DNA from 3 places in the Mediterraneibacter torques genome. Region 2 is predicted to be linked to each of the others. Evidence: predicted binding sites of a transcription regulator. Region 2 holds the regulator's gene; each other region holds the start of a gene.
The links. The regulator Rex, encoded in region 2, represses fermentation and respiration genes when NADH is low (regulators of the CRP and FNR family bind a similar motif). The targets are predictions, from matches to a motif close to ATTGTTAANTANTTAACAAT.
Positions count from the first base shown of each region.

Region 1 (10,967 bases), 370 kb from region 2:
TATCTTCAAAAGCGAGGGTATGAGGTTACTTATCTCGATGTGGATGAATATGGAGTTGTAGATCCGAAGTCGGTAGAGGCGGCGATCAGACCGGATACGATATTGATCTCGGTCATGTTTGCGAACAATGAGATCGGTACGGTAGAGCCGATAAAAGAGATCGGCGCGATCGCTCATGAAAAAGGAATTTTGTTTCACACGGACGCCGTACAGGCGTTTTGTCAGATACCGATCGATGTCGATGAATGTCATATAGATATGCTCAGCGCCAGCGGACATAAATTAAACGGTCCGAAGGGAATTGGATTTTTATACATCAGAAAAGGAGTCAAAATCCGCTCGTTGATCCACGGAGGAGCACAGGAGAGGAGACGTCGTGCAGGAACTGAAAATGTTCCAGGAATCGTCGGTTTCGGGAAAGCAGTTGAAATAGCTGCAGCGTCTATGGAAAGAAGAATGGAAAAAGAAAGTCAGCTTCGGGATTATTTGATCGAAAAGATTGAAAAAGAGATACCATACTGCAGATTAAACGGCGACAGAGAAAGGCGTCTTCCGAATAATGTGAATTTCAGTTTTCAATATATAGAAGGCGAGTCGCTTCTTATCATGCTCGACATGAAAGGCATCTGCGCTTCCAGCGGATCTGCGTGTACATCGGGATCGCTGGATCCTTCACATGTTCTTTTGGCAATCGGGCTTCCTCATGAAATTGCACACGGATCTTTGCGTCTGACGCTTGGAGACGATACGACAAAAGAAGATCTGGATTATGTGACGACCTGTTTGAAAGAGATAGTAGCTCGACTAAGAAGCATGTCTCCTCTTTATGAAGATTTTTTGAAAAAACAAAAAAATAAGTAAAGGAACAGGGAAAAGAAATTGACTTAAGTCAAAAGAAAAATATCGTTTGAATAAGCGGAAACAGAGAATAGGAGGAATTTATTTATGTATACAGAAAAAGTAATGGATCATTTTCAGCATCCGAGAAACGTAGGAGAACTTGAAAACGCCAGCGGCGTCGGAACAGTGGGAAATGCAAAATGTGGAGATATCATGAGAATTTATCTTGACATTGATGAAAACCAGATTATTCGGGATGTGAAGTTTAAAACTTTTGGATGTGGGGCGGCTGTAGCAACAAGCAGTATGGCGACAGAACTTGTAAAAGGGAAAAATATTCAGGAGGCAATGAAAGTAACAAACAAAGCTGTGATGGAGGCTCTTGATGGTCTTCCGCCGGTAAAAGTACATTGTTCGTTGCTGGCAGAGGAAGCAATTCATGCGGCGCTTTGGGATTATGCTGAAAAGAACGGGATCAAGATTGAAGGGCTGGAAAAACCAAAGACAGATATTCATGAGGACGAGGAAGAAGAGGAATATTAATGAAGAAAGTGGTTGTAGGAATGTCAGGAGGCGTGGATTCGTCTGTGGCGGCATATCTGCTGAAAGAACAAGGCTATGATGTGATCGGCGTTACGATGCAGATCTGGCAGGAAGAAGACGTCTGTACAGTAGAAGAAAACGGAGGCTGCTGCGGGTTAAGCGCTGTTGAAGATGCGAGGAGAGTTGCAGCGGCATTGGGCATTCCTTATTATGTGATGAATTTCAGAGAGGAATTCCAAAAAAATGTAATCGACTATTTTGCAGATTCTTATGTGAACGGCCAGACGCCGAATCCGTGTATTGCATGCAACCGTTATGTGAAATGGGAAGCGCTTCTTAAGCGCAGCATCTCGATCGGAGCAGATTTTATTGCGACAGGGCACTATGCAAGAGTTGAGCAGCTTTCAAACGGGAGATATGCTCTGCGGCGTTCGGCAACTGCTGCAAAAGATCAGACTTATGCATTATATAATCTGACGCAGGAACAGTTGAAACGAACGTTGATGCCGGTAGGAGAATATACAAAAGAAGAAGTTCGGGTAATTGCGGAAAAGATCGGACTGCTCGTTGCGGACAAGCCGGACAGTCAGGATATATGTTTTGTACAGGATGGAAACTATGCTGCTTTTATAGAAGAACATACAGGGAAGAAAGCTTCGGAAGGAAACTTTGTTACATCGGATGGAACTGTCATAGGGAGGCATAAAGGGATTATCCATTATACGGTCGGTCAGAGAAAGGGACTTGGTCTGGCACTTGGATATCCGGCATTTGTTCTTGAAATCCGTCCGGAAACGAATGAGGTCGTTATCGGAACTTATGAAGAATCTCTGACAACGGTTGTCCGTGCAAAACAGCTGAACTTTATGTCGGTAGAAGATCTAAAAGAACCGCTGCGTGTGTTTGCGAAGATCAGGTACAATCACAAAGGCGCGTGGTGTACGGTCGAGCGGACGAAAGAAGATGAAGTAACTTGCTGTTTTGAGGAGCCGCAGCGCGCGGTGACACCCGGTCAGGCGATTGTATTTTATGACGGCGAGTATGTACTTGGCGGCGGTACGATTTTGTGAGAGGTGTGAGAGGATGCCTAAACGATTAAAAGAAACAATGATACGATCTGATTTTCATATGCATACCGCATTTTCAACGGACAGTGAAGAGGCTGTTGAAAGTATGTTGAACCGGGCTGTTGAAAGAGGGCTCTATTCGGTTTGCATCACAGATCATATGGATGCGGATTACCCGCCGGATGACGAAATGGGAGAAAGTGCATTCCGGTTGGATACGGAAAACTACTTTCCGTTTCTTTTAAAAAAGAAAAAAGAGTATGAAGAACGGATTCAGGTGCGTATCGGAATTGAATTAGGACTTCAAAAGCATCTGGGGACAAGATATGAGACGTTGATCGAGAAGTATCCGTTCGATTTTGTGATCGGCTCTATGCATCTTGTCTGTGGGGAAGACCCTTATACCGGAAAGGTCTTTGAAGAGCTGGGAGATGCACAGGTATACAGGAGGATGTTCTGTGAAACGTTGGAATGCATTCGGAAAATAAAATGTTTCGATGTGCTCGGTCATTTGGATTATGTGGTTCGATATGGAAAGCATCAGGCGGAGGCGTATTCTTATGAAAAGTTTTCTGATGAGATTGACATGATATTAAGAGAATTGATCTCGTCAGGAAAAGGTCTGGAATTGAACATGGCAGGAATAAAGTATGGTCTTGGATTTGCTCATCCGCATCCGAGTGTGCTTCGCCGATATAAAGAGCTGGGAGGAGAGATCATCACCGTGGGATCTGATGCTCATAAAGCAGAGCATATCGGATATGAATTTGAGATCGCGGGCGAACTTCTGAAATCCTGTGGTTTTCGATATTATACAGAATTTGAGAATCGTAAGGCTGTTTTTCGACGGATTCCATAAAAATGTATTTAGGACTTGAATTTTTGTTCCTGTTTTAGTACAATTATGCTAGTTGATGAATTCTTAACAATGTTTACTTTGCGGGGGTTCATTTGCATAACTGGAAACAGTTAAATATTTTTCAAACTTTTAGGAGGAATTAATCATGGCAGTAAAAGTAGCGATTAATGGATTTGGACGTATTGGACGTCTTGCTTTCAGACAGATGTTCGGAGCAGAGGGATTTGAGATCGTAGCAATCAATGACCTGACATCCCCGAAAATGCTTGCTCACTTACTGAAATATGACTCAACACAGGGCAAATATGCACTGGCAGATAAAGTTGAGGCTGGAGAGGATTCTATCATCGTTGATGGAAAAGAAATTAAAATCTACGCAAAAGCAAACGCAGCAGAACTTCCGTGGGGAGAAATCGGCGTTGACGTAGTTCTGGAGTGTACAGGATTCTACACATCTAAAGCAAAAGCACAGGCTCACATCGATGCAGGCGCTAAAAAAGTTGTTATTTCCGCTCCGGCAGGAAATGACCTTCCGACAATCGTATATAACGTAAACCACGAGCAGCTTACAAAAGATGACAACATCATCTCAGCAGCTTCCTGTACAACAAACTGCTTGGCTCCGATGGCAAAAGCACTGAACGATCTTGCACCGATCAAATCCGGTATCATGTGCACAATCCACGCTTACACAGGTGATCAGATGACACTTGACGGACCGCAGAGAAAAGGCGATCTGAGAAGATCTCGTGCAGCAGCTTGCAACATCGTGCCGAACAGCACAGGTGCAGCAAAAGCAATCGGTCTTGTTATTCCGGAACTGAACGGAAAACTGATCGGTTCTGCTCAGCGTGTTCCGACTCCGACAGGATCTACAACAATTCTTACAGCAGTTGTAGAAGGCGAAGTAACAGTTGATCAGATCAACGCAGCTATGAAAGCAGCAGCAAACGAGTCTTACGGATACAATACAGATGAGATCGTATCCAGCGATATCGTAGGTATGTCTTACGGATCACTCTTTGATGCTACTCAGACAATGGCACTTCCGACTGGCGACGGAACAACAGAAGTTCAGGTTGTTTCATGGTATGACAACGAGAACTCTTACACAAGCCAGATGGTAAGAACAATCAAATACTTCGGAAAACTGCTTGAGGCTTAATTCATTTTAAAGTAATGGATTATTTTGGCGGACAGGCAGTGTCGCGCCGAACAGTTATGAAAATGACTCACAACGGGGTCCGGTCTTATTGTAGGACCGGACTCCGTTTTGTTATGAATCTTCAGAAAAATATTCAGGAGGCAATGATAATGGCAGCTCTTAATAAAAAATCAGTAGATGATATTAATGTAAAGGGACAGAGAGTCCTTGTAAGATGTGACTTTAACGTTCCGCTGATCGACGGTAAGATTACAGATGAAAATCGTATCGTGGCAGCTCTTCCTACAATTAAAAAATTGATTGCGGATGGAGGAAAAGTAATCCTTTGTTCTCACCTCGGAAAGCCGAAGGGTGAGCCGAAACCGGAACTTTCTCTTGCACCGGTGGCAGTAAGACTGGCTGAACTTCTCGGACAGGATGTGAAATTCGCAGCCGATCCGGAAGTAGTAGGAGAAAATGCAAAAGCGGCAGTGGAAGCGATGAAGGACGGCGACGTAGTCCTTCTTGAGAATACACGTTACAGAGCAGAAGAGACAAAGAACGGAGAGGCATTCAGCAAAGAACTGGCTTCTCTTTGTGATGTATTTGTAAATGATGCGTTTGGTACGGCTCACAGAGCACACTGTTCAAACGTAGGAGTTACAGAGTATGTTGATACGGCAGTTGTCGGATATCTTATGCAAAAAGAGATCGACTTCCTTGGAAATGCAGTAGAGAACCCGGAAAGACCGTTTGTTGCGATCCTTGGCGGTGCGAAAGTTTCCAGCAAAATCTCAGTTATCAATAACCTGCTTGACAAAGTAGACACATTGATTATCGGAGGAGGAATGAGTTATACATTTACAAAGGCTCAGGGCGGAAGTGTAGGAGCATCTCTTCTTGAGGAAGACTATCTTCAGTATGCACTTGATATGATCAAGAAAGCTGAGGAAAAAGGAGTAAAACTTCTTCTTCCGGTTGACACGATCGTAGCAGATGAATTTTCAAACGATGCAAATACGAAAGTTGTTTCACGTGATGCGATTCCGGACGGATGGATGGGTCTGGATATCGGACCGGAGACGGCAAAAATCTTTGCAGAGGCAGTGAAATCTGCGAAAACAGTTGTTTGGAACGGACCGATGGGATGCTTCGAGATGCCTAAATTTGCAGAAGGAACAAAAGTTGTTGCAGAAGCTCTCGCAAATACAGAGGCTGTTACGATCATCGGAGGCGGTGATTCGGCAGCGGCTGTAAATCAGCTTGGATTCGGCGATAAGATGACACATATTTCTACAGGCGGCGGCGCTTCTCTGGAATTCCTTGAAGGAAAAGAACTTCCGGGTGTAGCGGCAGCTAATGATAAATAAATGAAAGTGGTCTAGAAGAAGGAGAATATGGAAATGGCAAGAAGAAAAATTATCGCAGGTAACTGGAAAATGAACAAAACTCCGAGCGAAGCAGTTGCTCTTGTAGAAGAACTGAAACCGCTTGTAGCAAACGACGCCGTAGACGTTGTATTTTGTGTTCCGGCAATCGATATCGTACCGGTTGTTGAAGCTGTGAAAGGAACAAACATTCAGGTTGGTGCTGAGAATATGTATTTTGAAGAGAGCGGAGCTTATACAGGCGAAATCTCTCCGGGTATGCTTGTAGATGCAGGTGTAAAATATGTCGTTCTCGGACATTCTGAGAGAAGAGATTATTTCGGTGAGACAAACGAAGACGTAAATAAGAAAGTATTGAAAGCATTAGAGCATGGTATCACACCAATCATGTGCTGCGGTGAATCTCTGGAGCAGAGAGAGCAGGGTGTGACAATGGATTTCATTCGTCAGCAGGTGAAAGTAGGTCTTCAGAATGTTACATCCGAGCAGGCAAAAACGATGGTTATTGCTTATGAGCCGATTTGGGCGATCGGAACAGGAAAGACAGCTACAACGGAACAGGCAGAGGAAGTTTGTAAAGCAATCCGTGAGTGTGTTGCAGAAGTGTATGATGATGCAACGGCAGAGAAAATCCGTATTCAGTACGGCGGTTCTGTGAATGCAGGAAACGCAGCAGAGCTGTTTGCACAGGCTGACATAGACGGAGGTCTTGTAGGAGGAGCTTCTTTGAAAGCTGATTTCGGAAAAATCGTAAATTACTAATTTTTATCGAATATTTTGTAAAATAAATACGAGATCGATTTTATAAACAGACCGGACAGGTGCACAAATGCGTCAGTCCGGTCTGTTCATGCTTGCAAAACAAAGAAAAAAAAGGTACAATAAATAGCGGAATGAAAAGTACAAATGTATAGTTAAAGGAGATATGGATATGAGTAAAAAACCAACCGTATTGATGATATTAGATGGATATGGCTTGAGAGCCGATGATAAGGGTAATGCTGTAGCAGAAGGAAAAACTCCAGTAATGGACAAGCTGATGGCAGAATGCCCATTCGTAAAAGGAAATGCAAGCGGAATGGCAGTCGGACTTCCGGAAGGGCAGATGGGAAATTCAGAAGTCGGACATTTGAATATGGGAGCTGGACGAATTGTATATCAAGACTTGACAAAAATCACAAAGTCAATTCAGGATGGAGATTTCTTTGAGAATAAAGCGCTTCTTGCAGCATGTGAAAATGTAAAGAAAAACGATTCTGCTCTTCACATGATGGGACTTGTATCTGACGGCGGAGTTCACAGTCACAATACTCATATTTACGGTTTGCTTGAGCTGGCGAAAAAACAGGGAATCGAGAAAGTTTATGTACATTGTTTCCTTGATGGAAGAGATACGCCTCCGGCATCGGGAAAAGATTATGTGGCAGAACTGGAAGCTAAGATGAAGGAAATCGGTGTCGGTGAAGTGGCATCTGTATCAGGTCGTTATTATGCGATGGATCGTGACAACCGTTGGGATCGTGTGGAAAAAGCATATAATGCCTTGGTGAAAGGCGAAGGAGTTGAAGCGGCATCGGCGCTTGAAGGAATTCAGGCATCTTATGACAACGAGAAAACTGACGAGTTTGTGGAACCGTTTGTAGTGATGAAAGACGGCGCTCCGACAGCGACAGTAAAAGACGGGGATTCTATGATCTTCTTCAATTTCAGACCGGATCGCGCGAGAGAGATCACAAGAACATTCTGCGACGATCAGTTCGACGGTTTTGAACGAGGAGAACGGGTGAAAACAACGTATGTATGTTTTACAGAATACGATGTTACGATCGAAAATAAACTGGTTGCTTTTGTAAAAGAAGAGATTACAAACACATTTGGCGAGTTTCTTGCAGCAAAGGGTCTGAAACAGGCTCGTATTGCAGAGACGGAAAAATATGCGCATGTGACCTTTTTCTTCAACGGCGGGGTAGAAGAGCCGAATGAAGGAGAAGACAGAATACTTGTAAAATCTCCGAAAGTTGCAACATATGATTTGAAACCGGAGATGAGTGCGTATGAAGTAAGCGATAAGCTTGTTGATGCAATCAAGTCTGATAAATATGACGTTATTATTATAAATTATGCAAATCCGGATATGGTTGGACATACAGGTGTTGAGCCGGCAGCTATCAAAGCGATAGAAGCTGTTGACGAATGCGTCGGAAGAGCGGTTGAAGCTGTGAAAGAAGTGAATGGTCAGATGTTTATCTGCGCGGATCACGGAAATGCAGAGCAGTTGATTGACGAAGAGACAGGAGAGCCGTTTACGGCACACACAACAAATCCTGTACCATTTATTCTTGTAAATGCAGATCCGTCTTATAAGCTCAGAGAGGGAGGATGTCTTGCGGATATTGCTCCTACATTGATTGAACTCATGGGAATGGAGCAGCCGAAAGAGATGACGGGAAAATCTCTTCTTTTGAAATAAAAATTTAGCGAATTCGTTTTATATACGAACAGACCTCGAAGATTCGGGGTCTTTCGTTTATGTAGAGCAATAATGGAACTTTATATATAAAGCAGCCGTAAAGGAGTAATAAAATTATGCGGGAAAAGCTGACAAAGAGCGATGTAGAGAAAATTCGGGAAGAGATTGAACATCGGAAATTGGTAGAAAGAAAAGAATTGATTGAAGCGGTAAAAGAAGCGCGTTCTCATGGAGATTTAAGTGAAAATTTTGAATATCATGCGGCAAAAAAAGAAAAAAACAGAAATGAAAGTCGAATCCGTTATCTGGAAAGAATGTTAAAAACTGCGGTGATCGTAGAAGATGAATCTAAAGAAGATGAAATCGGACTTAATAATACGGTAGAGGTGTACTGTGAAGATGATGAAGAAGTGGAGACGTACCGGATTGTAACATCAGTCAGAGGAAGTTCCCTGAATGGTCTTGTAAGTATTGAATCGCCGCTTGGAAAAGCTCTTCTTGGACATAAAGAAGGAGATCGTGTTTTTATAAAAGTAAATGATGATTTCGGATATTATGTTATTGTGAAAAAAGTAATCAAGACGCAAAGTGAAGATGAGGATCACATCCGAAGTTTTTAAACTTTTTTTGGATGAGGGGAAAAAGGATAATAAGCATTTTTTAGAATTTTTTAGAATATGGAAAACATCAATAAAATTGATTTTCAGAGGGAAAAAGAATGAAATACAAGACGATATTTTTTGACTTGGACGGAACAATTACGGATTCCGCGCCGGGAATCATGAATAGTATTAAATATGCACTTGAGAAAAATCATCTTCCGATGCTTTCGGAAGAGCAACTCCGAAGCTTTATCGGACCGCCGCTGCGCGGACAGTTTTGTAAAGTTTGTGGTCTTGCGGATGAAGAAAGTGCGAGGATGGTTGAAGATTATAGAGAGTATTACCGTGACAAAGGGATTTTTGGAAATAATGTATATGACGGCGTGATCGAGATGTTGGAAAAACTGAGAAAAAAAGGATTTCGTTTAGCGATTGCAACATCAAAACCGGAGATGTTTGCAAAGCAGATTGCGGATTATTTTGGGTTTTCCAAATATTTTGACTTTATCGGCGGAGCCTGTATGAATGAAAGCAGGACAGATAAATATGAAGTGATAGAATATGTGATTGAGAGCTGTAACATTACAGACAGAAATGAAGTAGTCATGGTAGGGGATCGCTCTCATGATATGATCGGAGCAAAGAAAGCGGGACTGCACAGTATAGGCGTGTTGTATGGATATGGATCGAAAGAAGAATTGGAACAGTCGGGAGCGGAAATGTTAGTGGAAGTGCCGGAACAGATTGTCTCCTTGATGGAAGTTTGATTAAAACACTACATGTTGTATATAAGAGGAACAGATGATTTTTTAATAAAACGGCAGAGATGCGGGAGGTAAAACGATTTCCTACATCTCTGCCGTTTTTCGAGCTCTGTAATATTGTTTACATTGACTGATTTTCTTTTTCCATATTTTTAAAGGCAGTGGAAAGCATCAGTTTAATTCGGTTTAATTGGTTCACTTCGCTTGCGCCGGGATCGAAATCAATGGCGACAATATTTGACTGCGGATGGAGCCGGCGAAGTTCTTTGATCACACCTTTTCCTACGACATGGTTTGGAAGACAGGCAAACGGCTGCGCGCAGATAATATTTTGAGCGCCGTTTTCAATCAGTTCAAGCATTTCTCCGGTCAGAAACCATCCTTCTCCTGTCTGATTCCCAAGCGATACGATATCAGATGCCATTTCTGCTAAATGTTCGATTTTTGCAGGAGGTGAAAAATGTTTGCTTTCTGCGAAGGCTTTTGTGGCAGGAGACCGAAACCATTCAACCGCCTGAACACCGAGACGTCCTGCAAGTGCTTTTGACTTCTTCATCCCGAGATGAGAGACTTTGAAGTTTTGGTTATAAAAACAATATTGCAAAAAGTCTGCAAGATCAGGAACAACAGCTTCTGCGCCTTCTGCCTCTAGCAGTTCAACAAGATGATTATTGGCTGCCGGCAGAAATTTCACAAGTATTTCCCCGACAATTCCGACGCGGGGTTTTTTGATATCCAATATTTCGATCGAATCAAAGTCGTGAATAATGTCCCGGCAAAGCTTTTTGAATTTGTGCCGGGAAGGATATCCTTTTGAAACAAAGTCTTTGCAGATCTTTGCCCATTTGCGATGAATCTGATCAGTTGTTCCGGGAACGGCTTCGTATGGCCGCATATGATAGACACATTTCATAAAAATATCTCCGAAGAGAGCGCCGTATACGATACGCATGATAAGGGACGGGGTCAGTTTAAATCCCGGATTTCCTTCCAGGCCGCTTAAATTCAGTGAGATGACAGGAACGTGTCCAAAGCCTGCTTTTTTCAGGGCGCGCCGTATAAATCCGATATAATTGGAAGCGCGGCATCCTCCTCCTGTTTGAGTAATGATAACTGCCACTTTGTCAAGATCGTATTTTCCGGAAAGAAGTGCTTCCATAATCTGTCCAACAACGATGAGAGAAGGGTAGCAGGCATCGTTATTTACATATTTCAGGCCTACATCAACTGCCTGTTTGTTGTCGTTAGGGAGAATCTCAAACCGATATCCGGATCCTCTAAAGGCAGCTT
Region 1 covers NZ_CP172594.1:750,306-761,272, forward strand. Annotated here, with positions in the region: gene nifS (cysteine desulfurase NifS) at 1-861, shown strand, start outside; gene nifU (Fe-S cluster assembly scaffold protein NifU) at 946-1,383, shown strand; gene mnmA (tRNA 2-thiouridine(34) synthase MnmA) at 1,383-2,453, shown strand; gene ACH9UM_RS03415 (histidinol-phosphatase HisJ family protein) at 2,467-3,309, shown strand; gene gap (type I glyceraldehyde-3-phosphate dehydrogenase) at 3,455-4,474, shown strand; gene ACH9UM_RS03425 (phosphoglycerate kinase) at 4,624-5,823, shown strand; gene tpiA (triose-phosphate isomerase) at 5,857-6,603, shown strand; gene gpmI (2,3-bisphosphoglycerate-independent phosphoglycerate mutase) at 6,773-8,311, shown strand; gene greA (transcription elongation factor GreA) at 8,428-8,931, shown strand; gene ACH9UM_RS03445 (HAD family hydrolase) at 9,030-9,680, shown strand; gene ACH9UM_RS03450 (2-hydroxyacyl-CoA dehydratase) at 9,799-10,967, opposite strand, start outside.
Region 1: a site for Rex is predicted at 3,361-3,380, ahead of gap (type I glyceraldehyde-3-phosphate dehydrogenase). Genes of this name have one in related genera too.

Region 2 (10,967 bases):
CAGCCAGTCCCGAACTTGCACGGCAGAGACAGAAACAGGTCATCGAGAAAATGAAAAAAGCCGGATATCTTGAAGAATCCGTTGATTAGCATGGTAAACCGTTATAGCGTAAAAAGAAATAATATATTAAAAAGCCGATCGAATAAAAAAATAAAAAAAGGGTATTCTAACCATAGAAAATGTACTGTCGGTATCCGGCAGAAAAAAGGGGAAGTTTCTATGGTAGAAAAAAATACGAAAAAGTTAAACAGTTCATTTGAAGAAAATATAAGATATATGAATGAGATTCTTCCGGTTAAGGAAAGTTTTGATATTATCAGAAGGGAGATCATAATAGGCGGAAAGGCGTCTGTGTTCTATTACATTGATGGATTTATAAAAGATGAAGCAATGTTAAAGATCATGGACTCCTTTCTTTCTGTATCCGAACAGGATATGCCGAAAGATGCAGAAATGTTTATTCAGAAACATGTTCCTTATGTGGAAGTAGAAATCTTGGAAGATTTTGATCAGGTGATCCGCAACGTCCTTTCCGGTCCTGCCTGCCTGTTTATTGATGGATATAAGGAATGTATTGCTCTTGACTGCAGGACATATCCGGCGAGAGGAGTCGATGAACCCGATAAGGATAAATCGCTTCGCGGATCAAGAGACGGATTTGTAGAAACAATCGTATTTAACACAGCACTGATGCGGAGAAGGATTCGGGATCCGCATCTTGTCATGGAGATGACGGAGGCAGGGCAGTCTTCGCGTACAGATATTGCGATTTGTTACATGAAAGACAGAGTGGATAAGGAACTTTTACAAAACTTAAAGAAAAGGATTGAAACATTGGAATTAAATGATCTGCGGATGAATCAGCAAAGCCTTGCAGAAGCTCTTTTTAAACGAAAATGGTTTAATCCTTTTCCTAAATTTAAATATACAGAGCGTCCGGATACGGCAGCGGCATGTCTTTTTGAAGGGAAAGTTGTAATTCTTGTAGATAATTCTCCGTCGGCAATGATCCTTCCTACTTCGATTTTTGATATGATAGAGGAAGCAAATGATTATTATTTTCCGACAGTAACAGGAATGTATTTAAAGATTACAAGAACGCTGATCACAGTTGCAACGGTATTTTTTACACCATTATATTTATTATTTATGCAGAATATTGAATGGCTGCCTGAAGTGTTTCGTTTTGTAGAGGTGCAGGATACAGTAAATATTCCGCTTGTCTTTCAGTTTATTATTTTAGAATTGTCGATTGACGGACTTCGTCTGGCGGCAATGAATACCCCGACAATGTTGAGTACGCCTCTTAGCGTGATTGCGGGTATTGTGATGGGCGAATTTTCGGTACAGTCCGGTTGGTTCAACAGTGAGGTGATGCTGTACATGGCGTTTGTAGCTGTGGCAAATTATACACAGCCTAATTTTGAATTAGGATACGCGCTAAAATTTATGCGTCTTCTTCTTTTGGTTTTGACGGCATGTTTCAATCTGTATGGATTTATAATTGGGTGTATTTTGGTGTTTTGTTTCCTTGTATTTAATAAGACATTATCAGGACGAAATTATATGAATGTAAAATTAAATTGATTTTCGGTTTTTGCGGCAGACAAGTTTTTGTGTATGGAAGAACTGTTATTACAAATTTTAATTTTTGTTAAAAAATTTTGCGTAATGTCTAAAAAAATGGTATTATATGTAAATATAAGAATACAGAAATTATCTGTGTTCTGATATTTGTACAGGAGGCATGCAAAAATGAGAGATTATGTGATTACAGTAAACAGCACGGTTGATGTGCCGAAATTATGGTTGGAAGAAAGACATGTTCCGGTTGTTGCATTAAAATATACGATTGACGGAGAAACCTATACAGATATGGAAGGATTGACTGCAAAAGAGTTTTTTGAGAAACTCCGCGAGGGGAAGATGTCTGTTACTTCGCAAGTGAATCCGGAAGAGGCTATGGAAGCATTAGAACCATTTGTGAAAGAAGGAAAGGATATTTTACATCTTGGGTTTTCGTCCGGTTTAAGCGGAACTTTAAACAGTATGCGTCTTGCAGGGGAGATGTTGGAAGAAAAATATCCTGAGGCAAAAGTTATCGTAGTCGATACGCTTTGTGCCTGCATGGGAGAGGCTCTACTATTACACAAAGCGCTGCAGAAAAAGGCGGAAGGCAAGACGATAGAAGAAGTTGCAAAGTGGACAGAAGAAAATAAACTTCATATTTGCCATAATGTGACGGTGGATGATCTGAATCATCTTCATAGAGGAGGTCGTGTATCTAAAACAACGGCAGTTCTCGGAACGCTTGTCCAGATCAAACCGATCATTCATATGGATAATGAAGGAAAATTACAGGTGATCGGAAAAGAAAGAGGACGTAAAAAATCTTTGAATAAAATTGTAGATATGGCAGTAAAACAGTCAGAAGGCTGGGAGAATGATTTGATTATGATTACTCACGGAGACTGTATCGAAGATGCGGAATATGTGGCGCAACTTGTACGTGAGAAGATGGGTGTTGAAAATATTTTGATCAACAATATCGGAACAGTGATAGGAAGTCATACAGGTCCGGGTGTAGTAGCTGTGTTCTGTATGGGAAATGAAAGATAGGAATCTTATTTTTGATCTGTAAAATATTTGTGTGTTTTGTTTGGAAAACAGCAAAAAAGATGATGAAAGAGCAGGAAAGAAAGGAATGCTGCGAGAATGTGAAACTTTTTCTGTAAATAATGTTTTAGAAGGTCTTCTATGGTAAAATATTTTATCATAAGGAGGCCTTTTATTATGGCAAGAGAAAAGAAACCTGTACACAAAGTACAAATGACAGAAGGAAAACGTAACATCATTCACCAGCTCTTGAAAGAATACGATATCCAATCAGCAGAAGATATCCAGGATGCGCTGAAAGATCTTCTTGGTGGAACCATCAAAGAGATGATGGAAGCGGAAATGGATGACCACTTGGGATATGAAAAATCACAACGTTCTGATAGCGGTGATTATCGCAATGGTTATAAGCGAAAAAGAGTGAATAGTCGTTATGGTTCTATGGAGATTGAAGTTCCACAAGACAGAAAATCAACTTTTGAACCTCAAGTAGTAAAGAAACGTCAGAAAGACATTTCAGATATCGATCAGAAGATTATTTCTATGTATGCAAAAGGTATGACAACCCGGCAGATTTCAGAAACAATCGAAGATATTTATGGTTTTGAAACATCCGAAGGTTTTATATCAGATGTTACAGACAAGATTCTCCCACAAATTGAAGACTGGCAGAATCGGCCATTAGATGAAGTTTATCCAATCCTGTATATTGATGCGATTCACTATTCCGTCCGTGATAATGGAGTGATCCGGAAGCTTGCTGCGTATGTCATTCTTGGGATTAATGCGGAAGGTAAGAAAGAAGTGCTTACTATCAGTATTGGAGAAAATGAAAGTTCCAAGTATTGGCTCTCCGTCTTAAACGAATTAAAAAATCGTGGTGTAAAAGATATCCTGATCATTTGTGCAGATGGACTCACAGGTATCAAAGAAGCGATTGCGGCAGCATTTCCTAAGACAGAATATCAAAGATGTATCGTTCATCAAGTGCGAAATACCTTGAAATATGTTCCAGATAAAGACAGAAAAGCATTTGCCACAGATTTGAAAACGATATATCAGGCAGCGGATGAAAAGAAAGCTTTGGCAGCTTTGGATCGGGTAATGGAAAAATGGACTGCAAAATATCCGAATTCCATGAAACGCTGGAAGGATAACTGGGATGCTATTTCCCCAATCTTCAAGTTTTCAGCAGCGGTTAGAAAGGTCATTTATACAACAAATGCCATTGAATCTCTGAATTCCACTTATCGGAAGCTGAACCGTCAGAGAAGCGTCTTTCCAAGCGATACAGCCCTTTTAAAAGCCCTTTATCTGGCTACCTTTGAAGCTACAAAAAAATGGACTGCAACAATCCGGAACTGGGCTCAGGTTTATGGAGAGTTAAGTATCATGTATGAAGGTCGCTTGCCAGAGTAATAAAAAAAGCAGAAAAACAGGCGGATTACCCGCCTGCTGTTGACATGCAATTTTGTAACTGTTATATATAAAGCAAGGGCGAAAAGCTGATTTTGTTTAAGCCTATCGCCCATTCTTATCATAGAAGATCATATTTACAGACTTTTCTTCATAGTCTCAATGCTGCCATGGGATGCATTCCTTTCTTTCCTGCCTTTTTATCTTGTAGAATATATTATTCGGCAAGTTCTCCCCATTTTTCGTACAATTCTTCAAGACGGAGTTCGTTCTTAGTTCGCTCGGTTGAAAGTTCCTGACATTTCACGGAGTTAGAATATACTTCTTCCAATGTCATTTGAAAATCAATTTCTCCGTTTCTGTTTTCGAGAAGTGCGATTTCATCTTCTGTTTTTTTGAGTTCGCTTTTTCTCTTTCGTTCTTTTGCCTGCTGTTCTTTTTGTTCTTGCCAGCTCAATTTGGAATCTGATAAAAAAGCTCCATCGGCAGGAAGTGTTTCACTGCCGTTTTGAGAAGTGGAAACTTGCCTCTGTATCTGACTTGAGGCGTAAGTTTGCGTCAGTTCATCCTTTTTTTCGAGATAGTAGTCATAATTTCCGATATAATTTACAAAAGTCTGATTGACAAGTTCCAGTATTCTGGAAGCAGTACTGTTGATAAAGTAACGGTCATGGGAAACGTAGAGGATCGTTCCGGTGTAATTGTTCAGGGCTTCTTCAAGTATCTCCTTCGAGGCGATGTCAAGGTGGTTTGTAGGTTCGTCAAGAATTAGGAAATTTGCTTCGGAAAGCATAAGTTTTGCAAGTGATACTCTTCCTTTTTCGCCGCCGCTTAATGAATGGATTACTTGGAATACTTCATCTCCCGTAAATTGGAATGCAGCCAATGTATTTCGAATCTCTGTATTAGTAAGATGAGGGTAGTCGTCGGATATTTCCTCAAATATCGTTTTATCATCATGAAGAACATGATGTTCCTGATCGTAATAGCCGATCTGTACTTTGGCTCCGAGAGTGAAAGAGCCATTGTCGGCTTTGATCACTTGATTTAATATCTTTAGAAGCGTTGTCTTTCCTGTTCCGTTATCTCCTATGACAGCTACATGCTCCCCGCGTTTGATCTCAAAACTGACATCTTGAAAAAGGAGTTGGGTATCAAACTGTTTTGAAAGATGCTCAACTGTCAGTACATCGTTTCCGCTGACACAGTACGGTTCCAGAGAAAAATGCATTTCCCGGACTGCCTCTTGAGGTTTATCTACAATGGTGATTTTTTCTAATAATTTTTCACGGCTTTCTGCCCGGCGGATGGATTTTTCCCTATTGAAAGAGCGAAGTTTTTCGATTACTGCCTGTTGATGTTTGATTTCACGCTGCTGATTGAAATATTCTTTTAGTTTCGCATCACGGATCTGCTGTTTTTTTTCAGAGTAGGCGCGGTAATTTCCCATATACATAGAAAGAGCGCCGTTTTCAATTTCAATTACTTTTGTAACTACTCGATTCAAGAAAAAGCGATCGTGAGATACGATGAATACAGCGCCGTTATAGTTCATTAAATAAGTTTCAAGCCATGAGATCGAATTTAAATCTAAATGGTTTGTAGGCTCGTCGAGGAGCAGGATGTCGGGATCGGTAAGAAGAAGTTTCCCGAGGGCGACACGGGTTTTCTGTCCACCGGATAAAGTATCTGTTTTTTTTGAAAATTCTTCTTCGGTAAATCCAAGTCCTTTTAACACACCGATAATCTCACTTTCACACGCATATCCGTTTTGAGATTCAAATTGCGACTGAAGGCGGTTGTATGTTTCGAGACGGGCATTTAATTCCTCTCCGGATAATGATTGTAGTTCGTGTTCGATTGAGCGAAGCTGTTGTTCCATTTCGATGATGTCTGCTTTGGCAGATCGAAGTTCTTCGTAAATGGTACCGTTTGGAATCAGGTTTTGATGTTGGGCAAGATAACCGATTGAGCGGCCTTTTGCAAGGATTATTTCTCCTCCGTCAGAAGGTTCTTCTCCGATGATCATTTTGAAGATTGTTGATTTTCCGGCGCCGTTTACCCCGACAAGAGCTGCTTTTTCACGTTCCTCTATATGAAAAGATCCGGTATCGACAATGATTCGGTCTCCGAATGATTTTTTAAGATTATGACATGCAAGTATCATGATATAATTCCTCTTTCATAATAACGATTATAGTAATGGTCTGTTTTCCAATCTATTATAGCTGAATGTCCTGTAAATAAAAAGTAAAAATGTCAATAACTTATGAAAATGTCACTTTTTAATATAGAAATTTATTTGAAAAAATGTCACTTTCATAAAAGGGCTAATGCCCTTTTATGAAGCTGACTGCTGCTTCTCGAAAAATAGCTCATATAAAAATTTAAGTGACAGATTATAATCCTCCATCCACCAGATTGCTTTCCATTCATCACTGCTGTGACGCAGCTGAAGGTGTGGTTCTACTGTTTTTGACACTTTTTGGGGAACTTCTGTATTGGCATTTTTGTTCTGAGGTTTCAGATAACGGATGGTATTATAGATTCGTCCGCCGTACTCTACACGAATTCCAAAACGTGGGTTAATTAATACAGTGATCTCACGGCGGGCATTGATAATCGGAAATCCCTCATCTAGGATTTGAAAACACCGATTTTTAAACGAAAATGTCCCGGCTGCATCTGTTTTTCTCGTGTGCTTTACACAAAGGATGGAATCCAGATTCAAATCTTTTGCGGCAGAGACAAAAATAGACTCTGCTTCCGGCTCAACGGCAAACCTCTGATTGAAAAGTTCCCTGTACTCTGTTTCCAGAAAACGGTTTGCTTCTGACACAGTAGTAATCCCACGTTTTGCGAACTCAACAGGGAGCCTGCTCTGCAGTGTGACCCATAAACGTTCAATCCGCCCCTTTGCCTGAGGAGTCTTTGCGAAAATAAGGTCAATGCCCAATTCGTGCAGGGAACGTCCGAACTGGGTAAGATGGACAGTCTTGCCTGCGATTAGTTCATCAACAGTCAGCTTTCCGGTTTTAGGAGAACGGAAGATGGTATGGTTGTCAGAATAAACCGTCTGTGGGATGCCGAAATCAGAGCAGCATTGACGCATGGTTTCCAGATAACCGTAAAGGCATTCATTCTGTGTCAGGAAAAGTCCGACGACCTGCCCGGTAGCATCATCGATAGCACCATGAAGGGCGTATTTGATATTTCCCCCAAACCACTCGTAAGGCGTGGCATCGATCTGGATGAGCTGTCCGGGATGGGGCTTACGTTTGCGCCGATGTGTGCGGTGTCGGATTTTTTTCTTTTTAGGGCTTTCAAAACCAGCATTTTTTAGTATACTGGAAAGAGCAGAGTAGGAAAGTTGAATTCCGAAATCTGCAGAGAGTATATCTTTGAAATGGAGGAAGTTGGCATTAGAGAATTCTGGGCGGGAATAAATCTTAAGGACAGCTTCCTTCAATTCGTCAGAAACGGAGTGAACGGGTTTTCTACCGGTATTTTTATGAATGAGGGATTGAGCGCCAGAGGTAAGGACTCCTTTCTTTAAGCGTGTGATCTGGCGTGTGGAGAGACCCAAAAGTTCAGCAGCCTGTTGTCTGGAAATAGACTTGTCAATGAAACGGTTGATGACAGTCAGCGTTTTCAGTTGTTCTTGTGACAATGTAATTTTACCTTCTTTCATAGCTTTAATAGAATACCAAAAAGAGACAAAACCTCAAGTGAATCTTAAGGAGACATTATCACAAGTTAATAACATAAATAAAAAGTAAAAATTGACATAATATTAACTATTTTATATAATGGAACGGAAGTGTCGGTACGTCCGACGTGTGAAACAATATAGATACAAGCGCGAGTATAGACGGCGCGGTGGAAAGGTGATAAACGTGGAGCGTAGAAAAATATCCAGAGCGGTAATTTCAAGACTGCCGAGATATTATCGGTATTTGGGAGATCTGCTTGAAATCGGGGTCGAGAGGATCTCTTCCAATGATCTGAGTAAGAAGATGAATGTAACGGCGTCTCAGATTCGTCAAGATTTAAACAATTTCGGCGGATTCGGACAGCAGGGGTATGGATATAATGTGAAGTATCTTTATACAGAGATCGGCAAGATATTGGGACTTGATAAAACGCATAATTTTATTATTATCGGAGCGGGAAATTTGGGACAGGCGCTCGCAAATTATGCTTCTTTTGAGAGGAGCGGCTTTGTTTTGAAAAGTCTGTTCGATGTAAATCCACGTTTTGAGGGAATGGCAATTCGGGGAATCGAAGTGCGCATGATGGATGAACTGGTAGATTTTTTGAAAAATAATGACATAGAGATCGCCGCACTGACGATTCCGAAGTCAAAAGCGATTGAAGTTGCGGATCTTCTCGTTGCGAATGGAATCAAGGCTATATGGAATTTTGCACATACAGATTTAAACCTTCCGAAAGATGTGATTGTGGAAAGTGTACATCTTTCAGACAGTCTTATGAAATTGTCTTATAATATCAGTCAGCGAGAAGGCGGACAGAAAAAATAGATACTTGAAGACAGAACCCCGCAGGAAACTGCGGGCGTTCCCATTTAAACAGCATAATAAAGGCGGTGAGATCAATGAGATATCTTCCCAATGGAGCGCAGATGAAAGCGGCAGATACATATACGATTGAAAAAGTAGGGATTCCGTCACTCGTATTGATGGAAAGGGCTGCGCTTGAAACAGTTAGAGTTTTGAAAGACAGAGGAGTAGATTTTTCAGATACACTTGTTGTATGTGGAAGCGGAAATAACGGCGGAGACGGATTTGCGGCTGCACGTATATTGAAGGAATATGGTTTTTGTGCAGAAGTATTATTTGTAGGGCAAGATGCGTCTATGAGCGAGGAATGCCGGACGCAGAAGCAAATTGCAGAACGGCTGGGCATTTCTGTGTTCACAGATTTTCCTAAAAAGGAATATACTGTTATAATTGACGCTGTGTTTGGCGTAGGATTGAGCAGGGCTATTGAGGGCAGGTACCATACTGTAATTGAATGGATGAATGATAAGAAGTGTGAAAAAGCAGCGATCGACATTCCATCCGGCATATGTGCGGAGAGCGGCAGAGTTTTGGGAATTGCATTTCGTGCAGATATTACAGTTTCTATGGAGTGTGTGAAGTTGGGATGCGAATTATTTCCGGGGAAACTGTATGCCGGGGAAACAGTATCAGTTCCGATCGGAATCGATCTTTCTTTTTTTGAAAAAAACAAAGATGTATGTATTACATATGATCCGGAAGATATTCCTTTGCTTTTGCCAAAACGAGCAGCGGATTCTCACAAAGGAGATTATGGAAAAATTTTAATGATTACCGGGAGTAAAGGAATGGCGGGCGCCGCGTATTTGTCGGCAAAGGCCGCATATGCGGTCGGCGCCGGACTTGTTCAGATTTATACGGCGGAAGAAAACAGGACTGTTTTACAGGAATTGCTCCCTGAAGCAATTATATCGTGCTATAACGAAACGGCCGGAAAGCCTGATGATAAAGAACTGGAAAAATTGATTCAATGGGCAGATGTTATATGCATCGGATGCGGACTTGGAACAAGTGTGTTTGCGAGCCGGCTTTTGAAAAAGACGATGGAAATATTAAGAGAAAATGGCAGTGAAGAAGAAAAACTCCGATCTTGTCCGTGTATTATCGATGCAGACGGACTAAATCTTCTCAGTATGGATATGGAACAGTTGCAGGGAGTTCCCAATGTGATTTTGACTCCGCATATGAAAGAAATGTCAAGATTGATCAATAAAGAGATCCCTCAGATTGCAGAACGTCGTTTTTCTGTCGTGAAAGAATTTACGGAACAATATCAGGTTGTATGTGCGTTAAAAGACAGCAGAACTGTCGTTATGAAGGAAGGACATCATCCTTTTTTGAATCTCGCGGGAAACAGCGCCATGGCAAAAGCAGGATCGGGGGATGTTCTTGCCGGAATGATCTCAGGGCTTGCTGCTCAGAAAACAGATATTTTCGACGCTGTATCGGCAGGGGTATATTTTCATGCATGCGGCGGAGATGAAGCAAGAAAAAAGAAAGGGAGTTACAGTGTTTTAGCAAGAGATCTGATCGATGGGATAGGGCAATGTTTGAAGAATGCGGAAGAAAGGCTTTGACAGATCAAAAAGAGAAACAGATGAGTGATATAAGGAGTAAGGACATGGATCAACATAATCGGGTATGCGCGCAGATTGATCTGGACGCAATCGCTTATAATATGGAACAGATGAAAGATCAAATCGGAAAAGAGGCGCGTCTGATCGCTGTAATCAAGACGGACGGATATGGGCATGGCGCTGTTCCGATTGCGCGGATGTTTGAAACATTTTCATATGTATGGGGGTATGCCGTCGCCTGTATTGAAGAAGCGGTGTCTCTTCGGAAAGAAGGAATTAAAAAACCGATCCTTGTACTTGGCTGTGTTTTTCCGGATCAATATGAAACGATGATAAAAAACGAGATCCGTGCGGCTGTCTACACAAAAGAGATGGCGGAAGGGATGTCAGACGAAGCGGTTCGCCAGGGGAAAAATGCTTATTTCCACATTAAGATCGATACCGGAATGGGACGGATAGGATTTCCTGTAAATAGCGAAAGTGTAAATTTGATCGAGGAGATCAGTAAACTTCCGAATATACATATGGAAGGGTTATTTACTCATTTTGCCAAAGCAGATGAAAAAGAAAAATCATATACGTTAAAGCAGCATGAACGTTTTTTGTGGATGAAGGAACAGTTGGAAAAACGGAATGTAGATATTACGTATTATGACTGTGATAACAGCGCCGGAATCATTGATTTTCCTAATTTGAAGCATGATCTTGCAAGAGCAGGCATTTCTACATATGGAATGTATCCGTCAGACGAAGTGCAAAAGAGCAATGTTCATCTGAA
Region 2 covers NZ_CP172594.1:1,118,111-1,129,077, reverse strand. Annotated here, with positions in the region: gene ACH9UM_RS05170 (transglycosylase domain-containing protein) at 1-89, shown strand, start outside; gene ACH9UM_RS05165 (spore germination protein) at 220-1,587, shown strand; gene ACH9UM_RS05160 (DegV family protein) at 1,756-2,619, shown strand; gene ACH9UM_RS05155 (IS256 family transposase) at 2,794-4,035, shown strand; gene abc-f (ribosomal protection-like ABC-F family protein) at 4,250-6,199, opposite strand; gene ACH9UM_RS05145 (ISNCY family transposase) at 6,374-7,702, opposite strand; gene ACH9UM_RS05140 (redox-sensing transcriptional repressor Rex) at 7,929-8,573, shown strand; gene ACH9UM_RS05135 (bifunctional ADP-dependent NAD(P)H-hydrate dehydratase/NAD(P)H-hydrate epimerase) at 8,648-10,189, shown strand; gene alr (alanine racemase) at 10,234-10,967, shown strand, end outside.

Region 3 (10,967 bases), 1.4 Mb from region 2:
TCTACACATATTCCGCTTCGTGTAAACACTGCCGGAGTAATCCCGGTTATCTTTGCATCATCTTTGATGCAGACTCCGATCGTCATTGCCCAGTTCCTCGGAAAAGGAAACGGAACAGGCATCGGAAGCCAGATCCTTGCTGCAATGAATTCAAACAACTGGTGTAATCCGGCAAAACCGGTTTATACGGTTGGACTGCTTGTATATATTCTGCTCACAATCTTCTTTGCATATTTCTATACATCGATTACATTTAATCCTTTGGAGATTGCAAATAATATGAAGAAGAGCGGCGGATTTGTTCCGGGTATTCGTCCGGGAAAACCGACAGTTGAATATTTGCAGAAAATTTTGAATTACATTATTTTCATAGGCGCATGCGGACTGATTATCGTTCAGGTAATCCCATTCTTCTTCAATGGTATGTTCGGCGCAAACGTTTCTTTCGGAGGAACATCGCTTATCATTATCGTAGGTGTTGTGCTTGAAACGATCAAGAAGATTGAGTCGCAGATGCTTGTGAGAAATTACACAGGATTCTTAAATAATAAAGGAAGCAACGCGTCAAACAGCTTTCTTGGATATTAAATAACAATGTTTAACAGCTCGCCCTGTTTTGCCTTGAAAAAGGCAAAACGCAGCGGGCTCAAGGTGTATTTTAAGATAAAACAAAAAACAGTTCTGTATGCAGGAAAATATTTCGGGGCAAAAGAACTGTTTGCATATCGATCGGAGGTAGAAGTTATGAAGATTATCATGCTGGGAGCGCCGGGAGCCGGAAAAGGAACACAGGCTAAAAAGATTGCAGAAAAATATTCGATTCCACATATTTCCACGGGAGATATTTTCCGTGCCAATATCAAAAACGGAACGGAGCTTGGGAAAAAGGCGAAGACATATATGGATCAGGGTCTTCTTGTGCCGGATGAATTAGTAGTCGATCTTGTTGTAGATAGAGTGAATCAGGATGATTGTGCGAACGGATATGTGCTTGACGGTTTTCCGCGTACGATTCCGCAGGCAGAAGCATTAGACAAAGCTCTTGCCGACATGGGACAGAAGATAGATTATGCTATCGACGTAGAAGTTCCGGATGAAAATATCGTAAACAGAATGTCGGGAAGAAGAGCCTGCGTAGACTGCGGGGCAACATATCATCTCGTATATGCCCCTACGAAAGAAGAAGGAATTTGCGATAAATGCGGAGGCGGTTTGATTCTTCGCGACGATGACAAGCCGGAAACAGTTCTGAAAAGACTTGGCGTCTATCATGACCAGACGCAGCCTTTGATCGATTATTATACACAGTCCGGTATTTTAAAGGAAGTAGACGGAACGATCGATATTGATGATGTATTTGCGGAAATTGTAAGGATTCTGGGAGAGTAAAAATGTGAAACGGCATGTGATGCCGAAATTCAGGAGGATTAAATAATATGTCAAAAGCTGACGTAATAGAAATCGAGGGAGTAGTAGTAGAGAAGCTCCCGAATGCAATGTTTAAAGTGGAACTCGAGAACGGACATATCGTTCTTGCACATATCAGCGGAAAATTAAGAATGAACTTTATTAAAATTCTTCCGGGAGATAAAGTGACGCTCGAGATGTCGCCATATGATCTTAGCAAGGGGAGAATTATCTGGAGAGATAAATAAAGCATAAAGGAAGCCGGTGCAATAAAGCCGGGCGGAATTTGAGTATTTACGGGAAGTTGTTCTGTGAGACTGCAGTGACGAAGAGTCAGGGCTTATGTACAGAACAACTTTTTTGCGTAATATTTGCGATTAAAAAGCGGAGCGAAAAAGAAATAGGAAAGTATAAGAAATAGAGGGTTGACTTAAATGCGGGGTTGGTGATATACTATGAAATGGTCATTTCTGGTGAGGTGTGCCCAAATGACCGGAAATTGTAGGTAAGCAAAGAAGGGAAGGAGGATTTGACATGAAGGTTAGATCATCAGTAAAACCAATTTGTGAAAAATGCAAGATTATTAAAAGAAAAGGAAGCATCAGAGTAATCTGTGAAAATCCGAAACACAAACAGCGTCAGGGTTAATTGACAGGAAGTTTGTGAAGTGATTTAGGCGGCTGACAGCATGACACACGAGGATGTGTGTAGAGCTGTTTAATATACAGTAAGGTTACACCGTATCTGCCCATCAGGTACCGGCAGTGCGTGTGTCCCGCTTCCGTAGTTTGCCCGTTTCGTCCATTTGTGACGATCATAGGCAGAGCCGGCATATGGCTTGAACGGATGCGATTGTATATTGCTTCTAATACCCGGCGTTTGCATTGACGGATAAGATCCGTGCCGGGAAAGGGCGCGAGGAGAACGCGTCTGGGCTGGGATATCGGCAAAAGGCCGGTAGGATGCGGCATTATAATAAGCAGAGCGTCCGCAGCCTCAATTAAAGACAGTATAAACAAAGAAAATGGAGGAAAGACACATGGCTCGTATTGCAGGTGTAGACTTACCAAGAGACAAACGTGTAGAGATCGGCTTGACTTATATTTATGGAATCGGAAGAACAAGCGCAAGCCGTATTTTGGCAGATGCAGGAGTAGATCCGAATACTCGTGTAAGAGATCTTACAAGTGAAGAAGTAAAAAAGATCAGCGCAGTGATCGATGAAACTCAGGTTGTAGAAGGTGATCTTAGAAGAGAGATCCAGCTTAACATCAAGAGACTGAAAGAAATCGGATGCTACCGTGGAATCCGTCATAGAAAAGGACTTCCGGTGCGTGGTCAGAAGACAAAGACAAACGCAAGAACATGTAAAGGTCCGAAGAGAACAGTAGCAAACAAGAAAAAATAAGCTGAAAGCAACTTAATGAAAACGAAGTTTGAATTTAGTGCGAAGCCGTTCGCAAATCTTAGCAAATGCGAAGCATGAGCTTAGCTGAGCGAACAAACTTGTTATAACAAGGAATTAAATCAAAGAGAAAGAAGAAAGTAGGTTAGTTTAAATGGCAAAGAAAGTTGCAAAAAAAGTAACAAAAAAACGTGTCAAGAAAAACGTTGAACGAGGACAGGCACATATCCAGTCATCTTTTAATAATACAATCGTTACATTAACAGATACACAGGGAAATGCTCTTTCATGGGCAAGTGCAGGCGGTCTGGGATTTAGAGGTTCAAGAAAATCTACTCCATATGCAGCGCAGATGGCAGCTGAGACAGCAGCTAAAGCGGCATTGGTACACGGACTTAAGTCTGTAGATGTATTCGTAAAAGGACCGGGATCAGGACGTGAAGCGGCAATCCGTGCTCTTCAGGCATGCGGTATTGACGTAGTAAGTATCAAAGACGTAACACCGGTTCCGCATAACGGATGCCGCCCGCCGAAACGCAGAAGAGTGTAATCGACGGCTGAACATTATCATACACCGGAAAGTAACTTGGAAAGCGGTATGAAACCGCTCGTATGTATAAATTAGGAGGATAGACATGGCAGTAAACAGAGTTCCTGTTCTTAAAAGATGCCGTTCTTTAGGCATGGATCCGATTTACCTCGGAATTAATAAAAAATCTAACAGACAGTTAAAAAGAGCAAACAGAAAAATGAGCGAGTACGGTCTGCAGCTTCGCGAGAAACAGAAAGCGAAATTCATCTACGGCGTACTTGAAAAACCGTTTAGAAACTACTATGCGAAAGCAAAACAGATGGAAGGAATGACAGGTGAAAACCTGATGAGAATTCTTGAGTCCAGACTGGACAACGTAATCTTCCGCATGGGACTTGCAAGAACAAGAAAAGAAGCAAGACAGATCGTTGATCACAAACACGTTCTCGTAAACGGAAAACAGGTAAACATTCCGTCTTACCTTGTAAAAGCAGGAGATACGATTGAGATCAAAGAAAACAAAAAAGGCTCACAGAGATATAAAGACATTCTTGAAGCGACTGGCAGCAACATGGTTCCGGAATGGCTCGATGTTGATGCAGAGAACCTGAAAGGATCTGTAAAAGAACTTCCGGCAAGAGAAGCGATCGATGTTCCGGTAGATGAGATGTTGATTGTCGAGTTATATTCTAAATAATATCGGCTGCAACAGCGTATCCCTTCAACATTTTAAAACCCAAAAGGAGGGTCTGTGTAGTGTTTGATTTTAATAAACCTAATATTGAGATTACGGATGTTTCGGAAGATAAAAAATATGGAAGATTTGTTGTAGAACCGCTTGAAAGAGGATATGGTACAACACTCGGAAATTCTCTAAGAAGAATCATGCTCTCATCTCTTCCGGGTTCTGCGATCAGTTCCGTTAAGATCGACGGAGTTCTTCATGAATTCAGTTCGATACCGGGCGTAAAAGAAGACGTTACGGAGATTATCATGAATTTGAAATCTCTCGCGATAAGAAATATGTCTGAGTCAGACGAGCCGAAAACAGTATATATTGAGTTTGAAGGCGAAGGTGTTGTGACAGGAGCAGACATCAATATTAATGACCCTGATATTGAGATCGTAAATCCGGATCAGGTGATCGCTACATTGAGCGGCGGCAAAGACTGCAGGCTGAATATGGAATTGACGATCACAAAGGGCAGAGGATATGTAAGTTCTGATAAGAACAAAACAGAAGATATGCCGATCGGAGTGATTGCGATTGACTCGATCTATACACCGGTTGAACGTGTGAATCTGACTGTTGAGAATACTCGTGTCGGACAGATTACGGATTATGATAAATTAACACTTGATGTTTGGACAAAAGGAACAATGCTTCCTGATGAGGCGGTAAGCCTTGCGGCAAAAGTGCTGAGCGAACATTTGAAACTTTTCGTTGATCTTTCGGAAGTTGCTCAGGTTGCGGAAGTAATGATCGAGAAAGAAGACGATGAGAAAGAGAAAGTTCTTGAGATGAGCATTGATGAACTTGAACTTTCCGTTCGTTCCTATAATTGTCTGAAGAGAGCCGGAATCAATACGGTAGAAGAACTTACTAATAAGACTCCTGAAGATATGATGAAAGTTCGTAACCTCGGACGTAAATCACTTGAGGAAGTGCTTGCTAAGTTAAAAGAACTCAATCTTGAGTTGAATCAGGGCGAGGAATAATCGCTTTATAGAAAATCGTGGATTGTTCGGAATACGGGACGATCCGCGAGCATTTGATTAATAAGCCCGAAGATGCATAATTGAATGTGTAGTCATAGTTCAGACATATACCGGGAGGGAAAATGCGTGCCGGCGTGTTTTTCAAAAAGAACGAGTATGCGTTAAGGTTTTGTTTATAAACAATAGCGGCAGACGTGCGAAGCGCGGTTCTGCAGACGGCGCATCCGAATTATGACGGAAAGATTAGGAGGAAATATAAGAATGGCAAAATATAGAAAACTCGGCAGAACATCCAGCCAGAGAAAAGCATTGATCAGAAATCAGGTAACAGCTCTGCTTAACAACGGAAAGATCGTTACAACTGAGGCGAAAGCAAAAGAAATCCGTAAAACAGCAGAAAGTCTTATCGCGTTGGCTGTGAAAGAGAAAGATAATTTCGATGAAGTAACAGTAATGGCAAAAGTTGCCCGCAAAGATAAAGACGGCAAGAGAGTAAAAGAAGTTGTAGACGGAAAGAAAGTTACTGTTTACGATGAAGTAGAGAAAAAGATCAAAAAAGATCAGCCGAGCAGACTTCACGCAAGACGTGAGATGCTGAAAGTTCTTTACCCGGTTAAAGAGGGCGAGAACAAAAAGGCAAAAGAAGTCGATATGGTTGCAAAATTATTTGATGAGATCGCTCCGAAATATGCAGATCGTAACGGTGGTTACACAAGAATCGTGAAGATCGGTCAGCGTAAAGGTGACGCGGCGATGGAAGTTCTTCTTGAGCTTGTATAATAGCTGAGTTCCCGAATATTTTCGGCAGATTAATATTGAATTAATGAGAAACTCTTTCTATGAAATTCATAGGAGGAGTTTTTTTACAATGATAATTTTCATAGGATTTTTACTGTTTTGTAGAAAATGCACAAATAATACAAAAAAAATACCGTTAAAATATTAACAAATATGTTGTTGACAATTATTTAACAAACAGATATACTTGAACTTGTGAGAAACAAGATAGATAACGGTTGAAAAGATAAACCGGAACTCAATTACAGGAGGAATTATCAAATGGCAAAGAAAGAAAAAACAGTCGTACCTGAGATTGTTGACAGTGTAGAAGCGCTTGAAGCAAAAATGAAAGCAATGCGCGAAGCACAGAAAGTTTTCGCGACATTTACTCAGGAGCAGGTTGACAAGATTTTCTATGAAGCAGCTATGGCAGCCAACAAACAGCGTATCCCGCTTGCAAAGATGGCAGTAGAAGAGACGCAGAGAGGTATTGTTGAAGATAAAGTTATCAAAAACCACTATGCTGCAGAGTATATATATAACGCATACAAGAACACAAAAACTTGTGGCGTGATCGAAGAAGATACAGCTTACGGAATCAAAAAAGTAGCAGAGCCGATCGGTCTTGTTGCTGCGGTTATCCCGACAACAAACCCGACTTCTACGGCAATCTTCAAAACATTGATCTGTTTGAAGACAAGAAATGCGATCATCATCAGCCCACACCCGGCTGCAAAAGAATGTACGATCGCAGCTGCAAAAGTTGTACTTGAAGCTGCTGTAAAAGCAGGAGCGCCGGAAGGAATCATCGGATGGATCGATGCACCGTCACTGGAGCTCACAAACACAGTTATGAGAGACGCAGACATCATTCTGGCAACAGGTGGCCCGGGAATGGTAAAAGCTGCTTACTCTTCAGGAAAACCGGCTCTTGGCGTTGGCGCCGGAAATACACCGGTTATCATTGATGACACAGCAGATGTAAGAATGGCTGTAAACTCTATTATCCATTCTAAAACATTTGATAATGGTATGATCTGTGCTTCCGAGCAGTCTGTAACTGTTCTGGAGAGCGTATACGAGCAGGCGAAAAAAGAGTTCGCTTACAGAGGCTGCTACTTCCTGAAACCTGGAAAAGAGCTTGATGCGGTTCGTAAAACAATCATCATTAACGGAGCTCTTAACAGCAAAATTCCGGGAAAATCTGCATATGAAATCGCAAAACTTGCAGGTGTAAATGTTCCGGAAGATACAAAAATCCTTATCGGTGAAGTTGAGTCTGTAGATATCGCAGAAGAATTTGCTCACGAGAAACTGTCACCGGTACTTGCAATGTATAAAGCAAAAACATTTGACGAAGCTCTTGATAAAGCTGCACAGCTTGTAGCTGACGGCGGATACGGACATACATCTTCTCTGTATGTACATCCGGCAGAGAAAGAGAAGATCCAGAAACATTACGAAGCAATGAAAACTTGCCGTGTTCTGATCAATACACCGGCTTCACAGGGTGGTATCGGAGATCTTTACAACTTTAAACTTGCTCCGTCACTTACACTTGGATGTGGATCATGGGGTGGAAACTCCGTATCAGAAAACGTTGGTGTAAAACATCTTCTGAACGTGAAAACAGTTGCCGAGAGGAGAGAGAATATGCTGTGGTTTAGAACACCTGAGAAAGTTTACTTTAAGAAAGGATGTATGCCGGTAGCGCTTGACGAGCTGGGAACAGTAATGCACAAAAAGAAAGCATTCATCGTTACAGATACATTCCTTTACAAAAACGGATATGTAGATCCGATCGAGAAGAAACTGGATGAGATGGGAATTCAGCATACATGCTTCTATAACGTAGCTCCGGACCCGACTCTGCAGTGTGCTCAGGAAGGTGTTGCTCAGATGAGAGCATTCGAGCCGGATACAATTATCGCACTCGGCGGTGGATCTGCAATGGATGCTGCTAAGATCATGTGGCTTATGTATGAGCATCCGGAAGCAAACTTTGAAGACATGGCTATGGACTTCATGGATATCCGTAAGAGAGTATTTACATTCCCGAAAATGGGAGAGAAAGCATACTTCGTAGCTATTCCGACATCTTCAGGAACAGGTTCTGAGGTTACACCGTTCGCGATCATTACAGATGCTGAAACAGGCGTTAAATGGCCGATCGCCGACTACGAACTTCTTCCGAACATGGCAATCGTTGACGTTGACAATGCAATGACAGCTCCGAAGGGACTGACAAGCGCATCAGGTATCGACGTTATGACACATGCGATCGAAGCATATGTATCTATCATGGCAACAGACTATACAGACGGTCTTGCAATGAAAGCTGTTAAAATGGTATTTGAAAACCTTCCGTCAGCATACGAGAACGGAGCAAACGATCCGAAAGCTCGTGAAGAGATGGCAAACGCTTCCTGTATGGCAGGTATGGCATTTGCAAATGCGTTCCTTGGTGTGAACCACTCTATGGCTCATAAACTTGGTGCATTCCATCACTTACCGCACGGTGTTGCAAACGCTGTAATCCTTACGGAAGTTATGAGATATAATGCGGCAGAAGTTCCGACAAAGATGGGAACATTCTCACAGTATCAGTATCCGCATGCACTTGCAAGATATGCAGAGCTTGGACGTTTTGCAGGATGCACAGGAAACACAGACGAAGAAGTATTTGAGAACTTCATCGCAAAACTTGAAGATCTGAAAGAAAAGATCGGTATTAAGAAAACAATTAAAGATTACGGTATTGACGAGAAATACTTCCTTGATACTTTGGATGATATGTGCGAACAGGCATTTAACGACCAGTGTACAGGAGCAAACCCGAGATATCCGCTTATGAAGGAGATCAAAGAAATCTACCTGAAATGCTACTACGGTAAATAAGAACCGTAACTGCGAATAATAACAGAGCGCTGCTTTCACAGCGCTCTGTTTGCTTTTTTCAAATTATTTCGGTTCAAACATATAAATCTATGTACAAAATAAAAACAAAACAGAAGGAATGATAAAAAATTAACAATTAGATCAATAATAAAAAAATAGTTAAAAATTGCACAAAGTTTGCTTTAAGGGGTTTCTTTCCTGAAAATTACGGTGTATAATGAGCTCATCAAAAACGAAAAACAAAAACCCATTTAAGGAGGAACCTACCATGAAACTTGAAGAAAACAACATTATCGTAAAACGTTCGTATAAAACCGTCTATAAATGTGACGACAGTATTGTGAAAGTATTTAACGAAGAGCATCCGAAGTCAGATGTATTTAACGAAGCTTTGATCACGGCGCGGATCGAAGAAACAGGACTGGATATTCCTAAGGTGAAAGGAGTTTCCCTGGTTGAAGGCAAGTGGGCGCTCGAGATCGAGTATAAAGACGGAAAGACAATGGAAGATATGATGAATTCCGACAAAAAGAATATTGAGAAGTATATGGAAGATTTTGTAGACCTTCAGCTTCAGATTCACGGCAAAACATCTCCTCTTCTGAAAGGAATGAAAGATAAGCTTGCCCGCCAGATCAACAGCCTGAAAGATTTGGATGCAACAACAAGATACGAGCTTCTTACAAGACTTGAAAGTATGCCGAAACATAATAAAGTATGCCACGGCGATTTCAATCCGAGTAATGTGATCGTAGGTAAAAACGGCAAGATGACGGTTGTGGACTGGGCGCATGCAACACAGGGAAATGCAAGTGCGGACGCGGCTATGACATATCTTCTCTTTGCATTGAAAGATCAGGAAACAGCAGATCTGTATTTGAAATTGTTCTGCAAAAAGAGCGATACGGCAAGACAGTATGTACAGCAGTGGCTTCCGATCGTGGCGGCAGCGCAGCTTACAAAAGACAATGAACTGGAGAAAGACTTCCTGATGAAATGGATCGATGTTATTGACTATCAATAGAAGTTTCGATATTATTATCAATAGTAAAAGGAGTGGATAGAGGAAGGAATTTTACCGGATATGGAAGATAAGCGGATCATAAGAACAAAGCATAATCTTAAGGATGCGATGATCAGAATGCTTTCGATCGAAGATTTTGAACACATTTCTGTTACGGAACTCTGTAAAGAGGCAAAGGTCAGCAGAATTACGTTTTACTCGCATTACAGTGACAAGCAATCTCTTTTGGACGATATCTTTAACGATATGCGTAGTATAGGCAGAGAAGATTATTACAGACGGCAGAAGGAGAATAATCCGTAGGGGGAACTTGTACTCGGGTATGTAAATATGCTGAATGCGATTTTGGATCTTTATTATGCCCGGTTTGATTTCTTTCAGTATACGAATCCGGAGGTGAATCCGTATCTGGCATCTCGCCTTTACAGTATTATTTTAGAGACGGTTGAGATGCATACAGCTCATGTGCGGAGTAAATTGAAATATTCCGCAAAAAAGATAGCAGGTTTTGTCTGTTTCGGAATGTTAGGATTTGTGAATGAATGCCGGAGGGAAGGAAATTCTCTTGAGCAGACGAAAAAAGAAACGCAGTGTCTGTTGGAAGAGGTGCTAAGATCAGGGATTTTGACAGAATAGATTAAATACGGTTTTGTTAAAATGCGAAATTGTAGGAATACATCGGAATGAGAATATGGAACTGCCGCTTTACGATTTCATGAATCGTTAAAGCGGCAGTTTTGTTGTATTACAGTCGAAGAGTCTTTCTATGCACAGGGACACCCGAAGGAACTGCCGGGTATTTATGTAGAACTAAGTTCCGATGTGTAATAAAAGTATTCTGTTTTTATTAGTGATGTTGTAAATTCAATGATACGATTGTTTGAATGGGTTGTTCTCTCAATTTGTATTGCTATGTCCTGTGGTTTCAGACCTAATATTAGGGCATCTTCATTTGTTAATTTTACAGCGAAAATATTTTCGCTTGCATGTTCCGGAATAATGTTATACATTTGCATGCTTTTATACAATCCCTGCTTTTCTATATCATTTGCGCTCAAATCAGGATAAGGGCCTGTTGGTACGAATGAAATCTCAATAGCATATGGAATATGATCTGCATAAAAGCAGCGTATAAGTTTATACACATCTTCGTTTTCTATTATTTCTAATTTTTCTCGGATATCGTCAGAGGGAGAGATTAC
Region 3 covers NZ_CP172594.1:2,517,343-2,528,309, reverse strand. Annotated here, with positions in the region: gene secY (preprotein translocase subunit SecY) at 1-588, shown strand, start outside; gene ACH9UM_RS11815 (adenylate kinase) at 745-1,389, shown strand; gene infA (translation initiation factor IF-1) at 1,437-1,655, shown strand; gene rpmJ (50S ribosomal protein L36) at 1,942-2,055, shown strand; gene rpsM (30S ribosomal protein S13) at 2,447-2,815, shown strand; gene rpsK (30S ribosomal protein S11) at 2,967-3,362, shown strand; gene rpsD (30S ribosomal protein S4) at 3,448-4,041, shown strand; gene ACH9UM_RS11785 (DNA-directed RNA polymerase subunit alpha) at 4,101-5,063, shown strand; gene ACH9UM_RS11780 (bL17 family ribosomal protein) at 5,325-5,843, shown strand; gene adhE (bifunctional acetaldehyde-CoA/alcohol dehydrogenase) at 6,123-8,741, shown strand; gene ACH9UM_RS11770 (aminoglycoside phosphotransferase family protein) at 9,010-9,765, shown strand; gene ACH9UM_RS11765 (TetR/AcrR family transcriptional regulator) at 9,826-10,068, shown strand; gene ACH9UM_RS11760 (hypothetical protein) at 10,096-10,401, shown strand; gene ACH9UM_RS11755 (GntR family transcriptional regulator) at 10,566-10,967, opposite strand, start outside.
Region 3: a site for Rex is predicted at 6,020-6,039, ahead of adhE (bifunctional acetaldehyde-CoA/alcohol dehydrogenase). Genes of this name have one in related genera too.